DNA from 4 places in the Bacillus sp. NEAU-Y102 genome. Region 3 is predicted to be linked to each of the others. Evidence: riboswitches for the same ligand, from Rfam matches in the RefSeq annotation. Region 3 holds a riboswitch; each other region holds the start of a gene.

Region 1 (3,202 bases), on a different contig from region 3:
GCTAATCCTTTCGTTCCTTGAACCGCTTTCGTATCTTTTTTCGTACTCGTTGGGAAAATAGGTCCAACGCCTAAATAATCTGCTCCGTTTTCGATTGCAAAGCGTGCTTCTTCAATTGTATGAGCAGATACGCCGATAATTTTATCTCCCATTTTTTCACGAACAGATGTAATTCCTTCATCATCTTGTCCTACATGAACACCATCTGCATCTAATTCAATGGCTAATTCTACATCATCATTTACAATGAAAGGAACACTATATTCCTTACAAAGCGTCTGCAATTCTTTTGCAAAGCGCACTCTATCTCCTCCGATTAAAGAACCTTCCCCCTTCTCGCGAAACTGAAAAAGTGTCACTCCACCATCTAACGCTTCTTTCAATACAGCTAAAGGATCCCTCGTGCAGTTATTACTTCCCATAATAAAATACACTTGCAATAGGTTAGACATTTTCTTTGTTTCAATGCGCATCATGTGTTTCATCCCCCTTACTCTAACTCCTCAATCTTCCCATATTTCTCTATATCAGCTGAAGTTGTATTCGCTAATTGATTTAAAAATTCAATTTGGAAACTACCTGGCCCTTTTTCTACTGTTTTAGCAGCTGCCAGTTCCGAAGCTACACCATAAAACGTTAATGCTGCTACAGTTGCCTTTACATAATCTTTTTCAACTGCTACAAATGCTCCTATTACTGAAGTTAGTAAACAACCTGTTCCCGTAACTTTCGTTAAAATAGGGTGACCGTTTCGAATAACAATAGTTCTCTCTCCATCTGTAACAACATCTTCTTTTCCAGTAATAACCGCAACTGTATTTAATTCGTCTGCTGCCTGCCTTGCAATACCTACAACATTGCCATTTCCAGTACCAGCGTCTACCCCTTTAATTTCCCATTTCTCATTAATAACGTTTGCTATTTCAGCCGCATTGCCGCGGATAATTGCTAAATCTATTTCGGCTGGAATATGTCTCGCAACTTCTGTTCGATACGAAGTTGCTCCTGCACCAACTGGATCAAATAGTACTGGCACATTGTTCACATTTGCTGATTTACCAGCAAGTAACATCGCTTCTACTTCCTCAGGACGAAGTGTTCCCATATTTAATACTAACGCTCCAGCAATGCTAGCCATTTCTGCTACTTCTTCTTTTGCATACGCCATTACAGGCGATGCCCCAAGTGCCAACAAACCGTTAGCAGTAAAATTTGTTACAACAACATTTGTAATATTATGAACAAGCGGATTAGATTCTCTCACCAAATCCACTACTTTACTAATTTCTTTCATATTCATCCTTTTCATCTCCTAACTATAATGATGGGAGATACACAAAAAGACACTTTGCGCGTACGCAAAGTGCCTGAACATGTGCTTTTACACTCTCCCTACGCTGGCATTATCCAACAGGTTCAAATGGTCAATGACGGACTAGTAGCCATACTCTCAGTTTGTATCCACAAACTCCCATGTGTTTCTTATTCATCTACTTCAAAGTCTACTCTTATTCTAGTAAAATAACAAGTTCTTTACTTTTCTATTTAATATAGAAGCAACTGATAAAGTGAAACTTTAATCAGTTGGGATTTTGTTCACTCCATTAAAAACAGCTCAAATATGGAGCGAAACTGAATCTCAAGAAGATGTATGCTATATTTAACTTATGGAAATTTGAAAGGATGTTTTTAATATGTCAAAAAGCGTTGTAATCGCTGAAAAACCTTCCGTTGCACGAGATATTGCTCGTGTACTGAAGTGTGATAAAAAAGGAAACGGCTATCTTGAGGGTAATAAATATATTGTAACTTGGGCTTTAGGTCATCTCGTTACATTAGCAGATCCAGAAAGTTATGATATGAAATATAAAAAGTGGAATTTAGAAGATTTACCGATGCTACCTAAGCGTTTGAAATTAACGGTTATTAAACAAACTGGTAAACAGTTTAATGCTGTAAAGAGTCAGCTACTTAGAAAAGATGTAAATGAAATTATTGTAGCAACAGACGCTGGACGTGAAGGGGAATTAGTCGCACGCTGGATTATCGATAAAGTTAAGCTAAATAAACCAATCAAACGTTTATGGATTTCTTCTGTAACCGATAAAGCAATTAAAGATGGTTTTGCAAATTTAAAACCAGGTAAAGCCTATGACAATTTATACGCTTCAGCAGTTGCACGTTCAGAAGCTGACTGGTATATCGGTCTTAATGCAACTCGCGCTTTAACAACTCGCTTTAATGCCCAGTTAAATTGCGGCCGTGTGCAAACTCCTACTGTTGCAATGATCGCTAGTCGTGAGGATGAAATAAAGAACTTCAAAGCACAAACTTACTACGGCATCGAAGCTCAAACAATGGAGAAACTCAAACTTACTTGGCAAGATACAAATGGCAATAGCCGTAGTTTTAATAAAGAAAAAATTGATGGTATTGTAAGAGGTTTAGATAAACAAAATGCTACCGTTGTGGAAATTGATAAGAAACAGAAGAAGTCATTCTCTCCTGGTCTTTATGATTTAACTGAATTGCAACGTGATGCAAATAAAAAGTTCGGTTACTCTGCTAAAGAAACATTAAATATTATGCAGAAATTGTATGAACAGCATAAAGTGCTAACGTACCCTCGTACAGATTCACGCTACATTTCATCTGATATCGTTGGAACACTTCCAGAACGTCTAAAAGCATGTGGTGTTGGAGAATACCGTCCCTTCGCACATAAAGTATTACAAAAGCCTATCAAACCTAACAAATCATTTGTTGATGATAGTAAAGTAAGCGATCATCATGCGATTATTCCAACAGAAGGATACGTTAACTTCTCAGCATTCACAGATAAAGAACGCAAAATTTATGATTTAGTTGTAAAACGTTTCTTAGCTGTTTTATTCCCAGCATTCGAATACGAGCAACTAACATTACGTACCAAAGTTGGTAGTGAAACGTTCATTGCACGCGGAAAAACGATTTTACATGCTGGTTGGAAGGAAGTATACGAAAATCGATTTGAAGACGATGATGTAACTGATGACGTAAAAGAGCAGCTTCTGCCTCACATTGAAAAGGGCGATACATTAACTGTAAAGTTACTTATGCAAACATCAGGCCAAACGAAAGCACCTGCACGCTTTAATGAAGCAACTTTACTTTCAGCAATGGAGAATCCTACAAAATATATGGATACGCAAAATAAACAACT
Region 2 (3,202 bases), on a different contig from region 3:
CCATCCCATCCGTAATAAATCCATTCAAAGTCTGCATCACGGCCGATTGATTTAAAGAAATCGGTTTGTCCTAAGATGATTTTTTCAACTTTATTAAAATCAGCTTGATGCTTATCCATAATCGTCTTTAATGTCGCTTCTTCTGCTGGTCCTCCCCAGCCGCCGTAACGTTTACCTTCAAAATCTTTCGGTGACGTCATATTATCTTTCTTAAGTGATGCAAATGCTGAAGTGTTATGCTGAATAATCGCTCCGACAGATACAACAGGAATCCCTTCCACACGAGCCAACGTTACATTTTCTTGTGCGCTTATTGCGAAGTCAGCTTTTCCTGATGCTATCATTTGCTCTGCTGTTACATTGTCACCCGGTTGAATAATTTCTACATCTAATCCTTGCTTTTTGTAATAATCTTTCGTTTGTGCTACATATAAGCCAGTATGATTCGTATTTGGAAACCAATCTAATACTACTTTTACTTTTTGATCTTTACTTTTACTTTCTTCTTTCTTCGCCGGATTACATCCAGCCACACCTACCGCTACTAAGGCAGCTAACATAACTTTCAAACCTTTTTTCATTTTCTGCCGTCCTTTCTATATATCCATGGTGCTGTTATTCTTGCCATAAACTCTACGATAAAATACAGGCACAATGTCACCATAACGATGATTGCTGCAACACCAAATACTCGGGCAGTCAAAAATGATTTTGTAGCCCTCGTAAGCATAACGCCTAATCCTTCACTTGCACCGAGCCATTCTCCGATAATTGCCCCCATTACGCTATATGTAACTGCAATTTTTAAGCCTGAGAAAAAGTATGGAAGCACTGCTGGAAATTTTACTTTCTGGTAAACTTGCCATTTCGTCGCCTTCATTGTTTGTAACAGCTTCAACATGTTTTTATCTACTGTTTGAAAACCTTCTAAAATACTAAGCGCAATTGGGAAGAAACAAACGAGTATTACGACCATTACTTTCGGCAACATCCCATATCCAAACCAAATAATAAATAGTGGTGCAAGTACAACAATTGGAATTGTTTGCGAAATAACGAGCAATGGATTTATTAAAATACGAAATAACGGTATAACGTCCATAATAATTGCGATGCTCGTCCCCAATAAAATTGCAAAGAATAGTCCAATTATAACTTCCTGCAGTGTTTGCATCGTATTTGGTAATAGTAAATCTTTCATCCCAATTAATTCTTGAACAATGGCAGAAGGCTTTGGTAAAATCCACGGTTCGATTTTAAATAATGAAACAGATCCTTCCCATATCGCAATGAGAAGGATAAGCCAAATAGTTGTAATAAGTTTAGATTGCTTCTGGTTTTGCATATTCATCACGGTACTTCCAAACCTTTTCATCTATCGTTACACCAGTGCTTGGACGATAATGGATTTTAATAGAAGTAATCACTTCTTCTGCTCCAGCATCGACGCAAGCTTGTTGTGCACGTTTAACGACATCAAGAAGTACATCTAATTCTCCTTCCAAAGTTGTTTCCATTGCCCCTACTTCATAACGAACTCCCGATTGTTGCACAACTTCAATTGCTTTATCGACAACAGAATATACATCTTTCGTTTTCGCTTGTGGTACTACTGAAAATGACATTGTAACTTGTTGTGACATAATAAAATCCCCCTTATAAAATTAAATTTCAAAAATAAGAAAAGGCTTTCCTACTGCGTAGGAAAGCCTTGTATGCAAGTTATTATAGAATAACATATGCTACATCACTTTAAGTAACTCCCTACGCTGGCATTATCCAGATCAGGTTGAGGGTCGATGTTTACTTACATCCTCTCAGCCAATTGGCTCCCCGGTCCTTAATTCGTTTTCATTGTAGCATGATTTATTTTATTGAACAAACAAAAGCATGCATAATCATTTCATTATTTTTGGAAAATAACCAACTTTTTCACCATGAGCTAATAACTGCTGTATAAATTCTTTATTAATTGCTGGTACTTTCAATTCTTTTTTCTTAATCCATTCATTCGTTCTACGCGTACCCATTACAATTTCAGATTGCTGCGCTCCATCTCCTGCAACTTGAGAAGCAATTAACTCTGCTATTACTTCATTTCCCTTTGCTAATTCAAGTCCGGCATTTTCATATTCTGAAAGTGTAACCAGTTCAAGATTGTATCCACACTCTCCAATTAGCTGTATAAATTGTTCAAACTCAATTTGATGTGGATGACAGATGTGCAATGTTTCTCCATCTATTTGTGAATCTTGTACATACGTTACAATTGATTTACTAGCAAAATCAATTGGTGTGAAATCAACTTTCCACTTCACATTTGGTGCTTTTCCAATTAATAGCATTGTTTTAATAAGACGATAAAATGCGTTTCCTTCAATATTTTGTTGGAACGAACCTGTTTCTGAATGACATGCTAAATTACCTGCACGATAAATATTTCCACGCAAACCATTTTTCATTGCTTCACGAACAATGTTTTCCGCTTGTAGTTTACTATTTGAATATACATTCTCTAAGTCTACACTGTAATTAAAATCACCAGTTTTCATGTATGTATCCCATTGATCTACTGCTAATTCTAACGGGATACCAATCGTAGAAATAAAATGGAATGTAGCATCTTTTTCCACTAATGCTAGCATACGGCTAGTTCCTTGGACATTTATATTTTCAAATTGTTTTACATCTCCAAAATGTCTTACATCTGCACCGCAATGAATTATCGTATCCATCTTAGAACTGATGAACATAAATTCTTCTTCGCTCATCCCAAGATACTCTTCTCCCAGATCACCAGCTACGGCCTGTATACGCTGTAACCATTCTTCACATATATCATTAAAGTAAGCTGTTAATGTATCTATAATTCTTTGCTGCACATCTTTGGTTGGTCTTACTAAACAATAAATAGTAGCAGATGTATCTCTCAGCAATTCATATAATATGTGTGATCCTAAATAACCAGTAGCTCCTGTTAAAAAGACATTTGAAATCTGGGTTTCTTCCAAAACGTTTGCATACGTAATAGTATCCGGTTCGTGAATCACTTTATATTCACGAAATACTTCTTCTTTCTCTACTTTTACTTCTCGCTCAATTCGAGCTAATCCATATATCGTTCTTTCTTTAAAGAAATCTTGAATTGTTAAATGTGAGAAATCTTCTTTTAACAATGTTAAGACTCGTAATACTTTCAATG
Region 3 (3,202 bases):
GCCATTACTAATTATATTTGTTATGAGAGCACTCAAAAGAAAAATAGCATTATAAATATGGGCAATTTTTTGTTTTAGTTGCACTTGAAATGATTCCATCATAATTTCTAATGCAACAAAAGCAATAATAATAGATAAAAATACAATGTTTGTATTGTAAATGATTAAACAACAGATTAAACCTAAAAAGGCTACGTATTCAATTATAAGAGGTATATTGCGTGGCATACAATTTACCTAACTAAATATGGCAGTGGATTTACTGCATTTGTTTTTTCAAAATTCCATTCTCCATTATGTAATTCAAAATGAAGATGTTGCCCGTATGAATGACCTGTGTTTCCCATATGACCTATTAATTGTCCAGTTTGTACTTGATCACCAGCTTGTACAGTGCGATCCTTCATATGAGCATAAACAGTTGTATATAATTTCCCATTGATTTGATGCGCAATGAAAACAACATTGCCATAGCTAGCTGAATAATAAGATTTCACAACTTTACCTGCAGCAGCAGCTTGGATAGAGACGTTTCCTGGAGCGGCAATATCTATACCATAATGCATTTGTTCCCAGCGTATATCAAAGGTTGAGCTAATTCTTCCTTGAGCAGGGAATTTGAAAGCAGCTGGAATTGATGAAGGTTGATCTGTTTTAGCTTGTGGTTGATTTTGTACTACATAGTGTTTTGCTACATACCCGTATCCTGTGCCAAAACGAATTTTATACCAAGTTCCTACAGTTTCTACTACTTGTACTTGTGTACCGTTTTGTAATGAACCGAGTAGAGCGCTACTTGTACTAGCGTTGCTACGTACATTTAGATTAGGTGTTGCAACAGTATATTTTGTATTATTTTGAACGGTGATTCCTTTTACTAAGGGTTGTGAACCATTAGAGATGAATGCTTTTTGTACGTAACCTGTTTGGCCATTATGCGATATTTTATACCATTCGCCTTGATCTTCTTGAACGGTAATAAACTTGCCATTTGGTAATACATCTAAAATGGAAGATTCTAAATTAGGTTCAGAGCGAAAGTTTAATGCATTAGCATTAACGATGTATTGATCATTAGAATGAAGTTTGTTTTTTAGTAAAATAGCATCTTTTTGTACATAACCTACTTTATTATGAACAGATACTTTATACCACTCATTAGTTGTTTCAAGGATGTTCACTTTTGTATTAAAGCGAATTGTATCAATTGATGTGCTTTTTACGTTATCTTCTGTATGTAATGCTACTTGATCGACTTTGACATACCCAGTTTTAATATTAGATAATTGTTCAGCGTTTGCTTTTTGTACATTTGTTTCACCCATAGAAGGAAGTAAAGAAGCAATCGCTACAGTAGTTGCTGTTAAAGCAGTAGCTTTCATATTCATGGAATAGAGACCTCCTCTAGTTGTATAGTTGTAATTTTATTATAGTATAAAGATATAATATAGTGGGTGTATTCACATAAATGTAATATGAAATCAATATAAAAATAAATTTTTTGAGGATAATGATTCCTTCTTATGCAATTAATTGGGGTTTTATTTTCTAAAATAGAATGTATGTATTGTATAACTTTGATATTCTGTTAATAATTAAGAAAATTAAAAAAGTTGATGATGTCTTATTAGGGTGTTATACTGACAGTGATAATTTTATAGTTTGCTAGGAGAGCTGGTGTTGCCAGCTGAGAGTAGGCCGTAAGCCTTTGATCCTTTTTATTACCTGATCTAGATTATGCTAGCGTAGGGAAGCAATTCGGACACTAACAATGAGTCCCCGTTTCTTTGCGTATAGAAACGGGGCTTTTTTATTTAAAAATTTCATATTGAAACCACTAGGGGTGCTTGATTTGCTGAGAGAGGAATAATCCTTAACCCTTACAACACCTGATCTAGGTAATACTAGCGAAGGGAAGTGGAACATCGAATAAATGTATAACTTTATTTGCTGTAACCACTTCTTATATATAGAAGTGGTTTTTTATTTAGATACATATATTGAAAGGGGATAGAGAAATGAAATTTTGCGATAGATTATTAGAAACTGTGCAACCGGTTTGGGAGATGAGTCATAATCATCCGTTTGTAGTGGGTATGGGAGATGGCACGTTAGAAAAAGATAAATTCCAGTATTATATTATTCAAGACTATTTATATCTGCTAGATTATGCAAAGTTATATGCGATTGGTGTTGTAAAAGCAACGAATCCACAAGTAATGGGAAAGTTCGCTGAACAAATTGATGGAATATTAAATGGCGAAATGACAATCCATAAACAATATGCAAAAAGACTTGGAATTTCTATAGAGGAGATAGAGTCTGCGAAACCATCTGCTAAAAATTTAGCTTATACAAATTACATGATGTCTGTATCTCAAAATGGCACACTTGCGGAATTAATAGCAGCGCTTCTTCCATGTATGTGGAGCTATTGGGAAATTGGAAAGCGTTTAAATGATATTCCTGGAGCAAGAGATCATGAGTTTTTTGGTGAGTGGATTCAAGGATATAGTTCGGAAGAATACGGTAATCTGTGTATTTGGTTAATAGATTTATTAAATGAAATGGCAGTTGGAAAGTCTGAGACAGAACTAGAAAGATTAGAGGAGATTTTCTTATATTCCAGTCGATTTGAATATTTATTCTGGGATATGTCCTATCGTAAGGAGATGTGGGGATTTGAGGAGCAAGAACATACTACAGTTTCATAATGTTTCTTTTCATTATGATGAGAAACCAATCATCCATGAATTAAATGCTTCTATACATGAGAAAGAGTTTGTCAGTATTATCGGACCGAGTGGATGTGGGAAAAGTACTTTATTTCGCCTTATTACAGGTCTAGAAAAGGTAAGTACTGGACAGATAGAACTGACAGAAACAAAGCACCATCCTGTAGGATATATGCCGCAAAAAGATATGCTTTTGCCGTGGAGAACAATTATTGAGAATGCTGCCCTGCCGCTAGAGTGCCAAGGTGTACAGAAGAAAGAAGCACAAGTAAAGGCAAAGGAACTGTTACATAAATTTGGTTTGCAAGGGTATGAGAAAAAATATCCGAAAGATTTATCTGGTGGTATGAGACAACGTGTATCTTTTATTCGAACTTTATTAACAGGCGGGGAAATATTGCTGTTAGATGAACCATTTAGTGCATTGGATGCTTTAACGAAGACCTCTTTGCAAGAATGGTTGTTTG
Region 4 (3,202 bases), on a different contig from region 3:
ACAACGGAATCCGCCACAACGACCTCCGCCACAACCGCCACAACGACCACAACCCCCACAGCGACGAGCAGCATCTTCAATATAGTAATATGGATATTGATTTTGCTGGTCCCAATAGACAATATTTCCAGATCGGTAATCATTAAGGCTTAACGCTTGTATTTCTTGTTGAAACTGATTCATTTTCATAACCTCCGTTTATAAAATACAACCTCATTGATGCTTCCCTATATTTCTGTTCGTTACATCTAAGTAGAGATAGCGCTATAAACTAAGTTCAATACGTACACCAACAAAGTATGACTTATCACTAGATGATGCACCTTGTTCATATACCTATTTTTACTATGGGCTCATTTTTATAAATAGAAATTATAAAATATAAATTCTAGCGTCATATCTTCATACTTACTAAGCTCAATTAATTTCTCAATAATCACGCGGACAAATCCTATATATTTCCATATATCACTTAGATTTTCTTGTACTGTAAATGCCTTTGCTATAACACCTCTAAGTAACCGGTTTCTATGACGGTTAAGAAATTCCTATAAAGAAAAAAGCCCTAATTAGGGCTTTTTATTCTATTTCTCCAGCAAAGCTCTCTATGAAATTTCTAATTGAAAAAAGACACACTTAGATTGATGCGTCTTTTTGTGATGCCTCTTTTGTGAAATCATATAATGCAATTGCGCCTAAAAGAACAAGTATACCTTGAGGAACATCTAGTAAAATAGTTTTCCAAATTTCTGGAATTACCCATTTAATATCTGCTGCTGTTTCAAGATATGTTTGGAAATAGCTGATTGTAAAATTAATTATCCCTAAAAATACAAACAACGATAAACCAAATCGAATTAATTTCTTATTTGTAAACATATAACACCTCTCAAAATTCATTAGATATTCCTGCTTTTGCTTCTTTATATTTCCATATCTCTATATTTGATTTTAACACACAAAGAACTCAAAAAAATACAATATGCAAATTTGCATATTGTATGAACAGCACTTCATGTTAACTTAGAAATTCCTGCAAAGAAAAAACAACTCCGTTACAGCTAACAGCTCGGGTTTCTTTTCTTATTTAACTTCATACCACCAACATTTACGTTCTTTAATTGTAAAATAAATGTGACAGAAGTTTATCCAGTTAATGCGTAGACAATTAAATGAGCTAAATTATCGATATTCTATTTCACCATATCCGTAGCACTAATGACTTTACGCAAATTTGACAAGAAAAAATATAGAGATAGGTATGGATCATACCTATCTCTAACATTACTTCTATTCTTTATCCAATTACGTCTTTTACGTCTGTATCCACTGGCCACTTTTCTAATGTATAAGCCATTTCCCAAAATGAATATTCATATTGACTGCTAATAATAAAATGCTGTTTCATACGCTTGCGGTCTGCCTCTGTTACTTTTTCAGCAATAGTATCTAACCGTGTAATTTGTTCTTCAACTAGCGTACGGAACCAATCAGATCCATAAGCAGAAATCCATTCGTTATAAATTGGCTCTTCCGGCTGACATTCTTTTAAACGTTCCCCAATTTCGTAATACAACCAATAGCAAGGTAAAATTGCTGCAATGATATCTCCTAAATGCCCTTCATACGCAGCACGATACATATGTGAAGTATACGCATATGCAGTTGGCGCAGGAATAAAATTATCTTTTTCTTCTTTTGTTATCCCTAGCTTTTTAGCAAAATTCTCATGTAAAGATAACTCGGCCTCATATGTATTTTGAGCATGATGTGCCATACGAGCTGTCGTCTCTAATTCAAGAGCTTTTGCAGCTCCTAAAGTTTGTACTCTAGCAAAATGAATCAAATAATATGAATCTTGAAGCACATAATAGCGAAAACTAGCTAAATCTAACGTTCCTTCACCAAGTTTTTTTACAAAAGGATGGTTAAAACTCGCTTCCCAAATTGAATCTACTTCTTTACGTAATGATTGTGAAAAAGTCATTTAAATCCCTCCAATAATGTATAAAATATAAGTATTTATCCACAATTATTAAAGCTGTAAAATAAAAAAACTTTCTTTACAGGCGTAAAGAAAGTGAAATTGACAGTATTTATTTACTCATTAAATAGCAACGTCTTTCCCACTTCCCTACGCTGGCATTAACCAGATCAGGTACTAAGAGTCTCAAAATCACATTTGATCTCAGCCTATAAAAGGCCCCCCTAGTGGATAAATATTTTGTTTTTATAATGTATTCATCATAGCATACTTCGTGAAACTGTCAAAAGAATTAGTTATATAATCCCCTTAAAACCCTTCTTCTTTTCTAACTTTTAATGATGTTTCAATAATCATATCTAATAGTTTGCTATAACTAATTCCCGCTGCTTCTGCACTTTTTGGCAATAAACTTGATTGTGTCATCCCTGGTAATGTATTAATTTCCATTACATATGGAATTCCATCCTTCACCATCATATCAACTCTTGCATAAACACTACATTTTAATGCTTTATAACAAGCCAGTGACGCTTTATTTACACATTCATTAATTTCCGCTGGAAGTTCGATAACTTCCTCAACTGTACTAGTATCATCATATTTTGCATTGTAGTCAAAGAACTCGGCTGCATGTCGAATTGAAACTATAGGTAACTGTTTTCCATCCAGAATGGAACATGTAATTTCATCACCTTTTATATACTTCTCAATTACTACTTCAGAATCCCATTCAAATACAGTTTCTAGCATTGAGATCAATTCATTTTTATTGTAAACGATTTTCACCCCGACACTCGATCCGCCAGAGTTTGGTTTTACCACTAATGGAAATCCTAACTTATCTAACTCATCAAGCTTTAGATCCTCCATTTTTGTAAGTTCAATCCAATCTGGTGTTTCTACACCTTCATAACGTAAAATCTTTTTCGAAATATTCTTATCCATACATATACTACTAGATAACATATTACTTCCGCTATAAGGAATCCCTAAACTCTCCAGTGTTCCTTGAACTGTCCCATCTTCTCCATATTTCCCGTGTAATGCGAGCAACGCAAAGTCAATGTCTTTCGCTTTTTCAATTAAATCCATTTTTTCATTTAATGTAATTGGGACTATTTCATACTTATTTTTATCTAAATGAGCAATCATTTCATTCCCTGTCATAATTGAAACTTGTTTTTCAGACGATACCCCGCCCATAATAACACCGAT

Evidence for each region. A riboswitch is a leader RNA that binds a small molecule or an ion and turns the genes downstream of it on or off. The one in region 3 is predicted to bind thiamine pyrophosphate.
Region 1: another riboswitch for thiamine pyrophosphate. It lies ahead of thiM (hydroxyethylthiazole kinase); the one in region 3 lies ahead of tenA (thiaminase II).
Region 2: another riboswitch for thiamine pyrophosphate. It lies ahead of ACYFX0_RS22240 (MTH1187 family thiamine-binding protein); the one in region 3 lies ahead of tenA (thiaminase II).
Region 4: another riboswitch for thiamine pyrophosphate. It lies ahead of tenA (thiaminase II); the one in region 3 lies ahead of tenA (thiaminase II).

Annotation. Positions count from the first base shown of each region.
Region 1 is NZ_JBTWFK010000009.1:105,206-108,407, reverse strand. Features, by position in the region: gene thiE (thiamine phosphate synthase) at 1-476, opposite strand, end outside; gene thiM (hydroxyethylthiazole kinase) at 491-1,300, opposite strand; TPP riboswitch at 1,373-1,485, opposite strand; gene topB (DNA topoisomerase III) at 1,695-3,202, shown strand, end outside.
Region 2 is NZ_JBTWFK010000009.1:114,678-117,879, reverse strand. Features, by position in the region: gene ACYFX0_RS22250 (ABC transporter substrate-binding protein) at 1-581, opposite strand, end outside; gene ACYFX0_RS22245 (ABC transporter permease) at 578-1,351, opposite strand; gene ACYFX0_RS22240 (MTH1187 family thiamine-binding protein) at 1,323-1,643, opposite strand; TPP riboswitch at 1,745-1,846, opposite strand; gene ACYFX0_RS22235 (non-ribosomal peptide synthetase family protein) at 1,899-3,202, opposite strand, start outside.
Region 3 is NZ_JBTWFK010000014.1:4,524-7,725, forward strand. Features, by position in the region: gene ACYFX0_RS26820 (hypothetical protein) at 1-228, opposite strand, end outside; gene ACYFX0_RS26825 (SH3 domain-containing protein) at 234-1,388, opposite strand; TPP riboswitch at 1,658-1,769, shown strand; TPP riboswitch at 1,830-1,933, shown strand; gene tenA (thiaminase II) at 2,019-2,714, shown strand; gene ACYFX0_RS26835 (ABC transporter ATP-binding protein) at 2,683-3,202, shown strand, end outside.
Region 4 is NZ_JBTWFK010000008.1:14,643-17,844, forward strand. Features, by position in the region: gene ACYFX0_RS20750 (heterocycloanthracin/sonorensin family bacteriocin) at 1-183, opposite strand, end outside; gene ACYFX0_RS20755 (DUF3937 domain-containing protein) at 637-900, opposite strand; gene tenA (thiaminase II) at 1,298-1,987, opposite strand; TPP riboswitch at 2,115-2,220, opposite strand; gene ACYFX0_RS20765 (D-alanine--D-alanine ligase) at 2,294-3,202, opposite strand, start outside.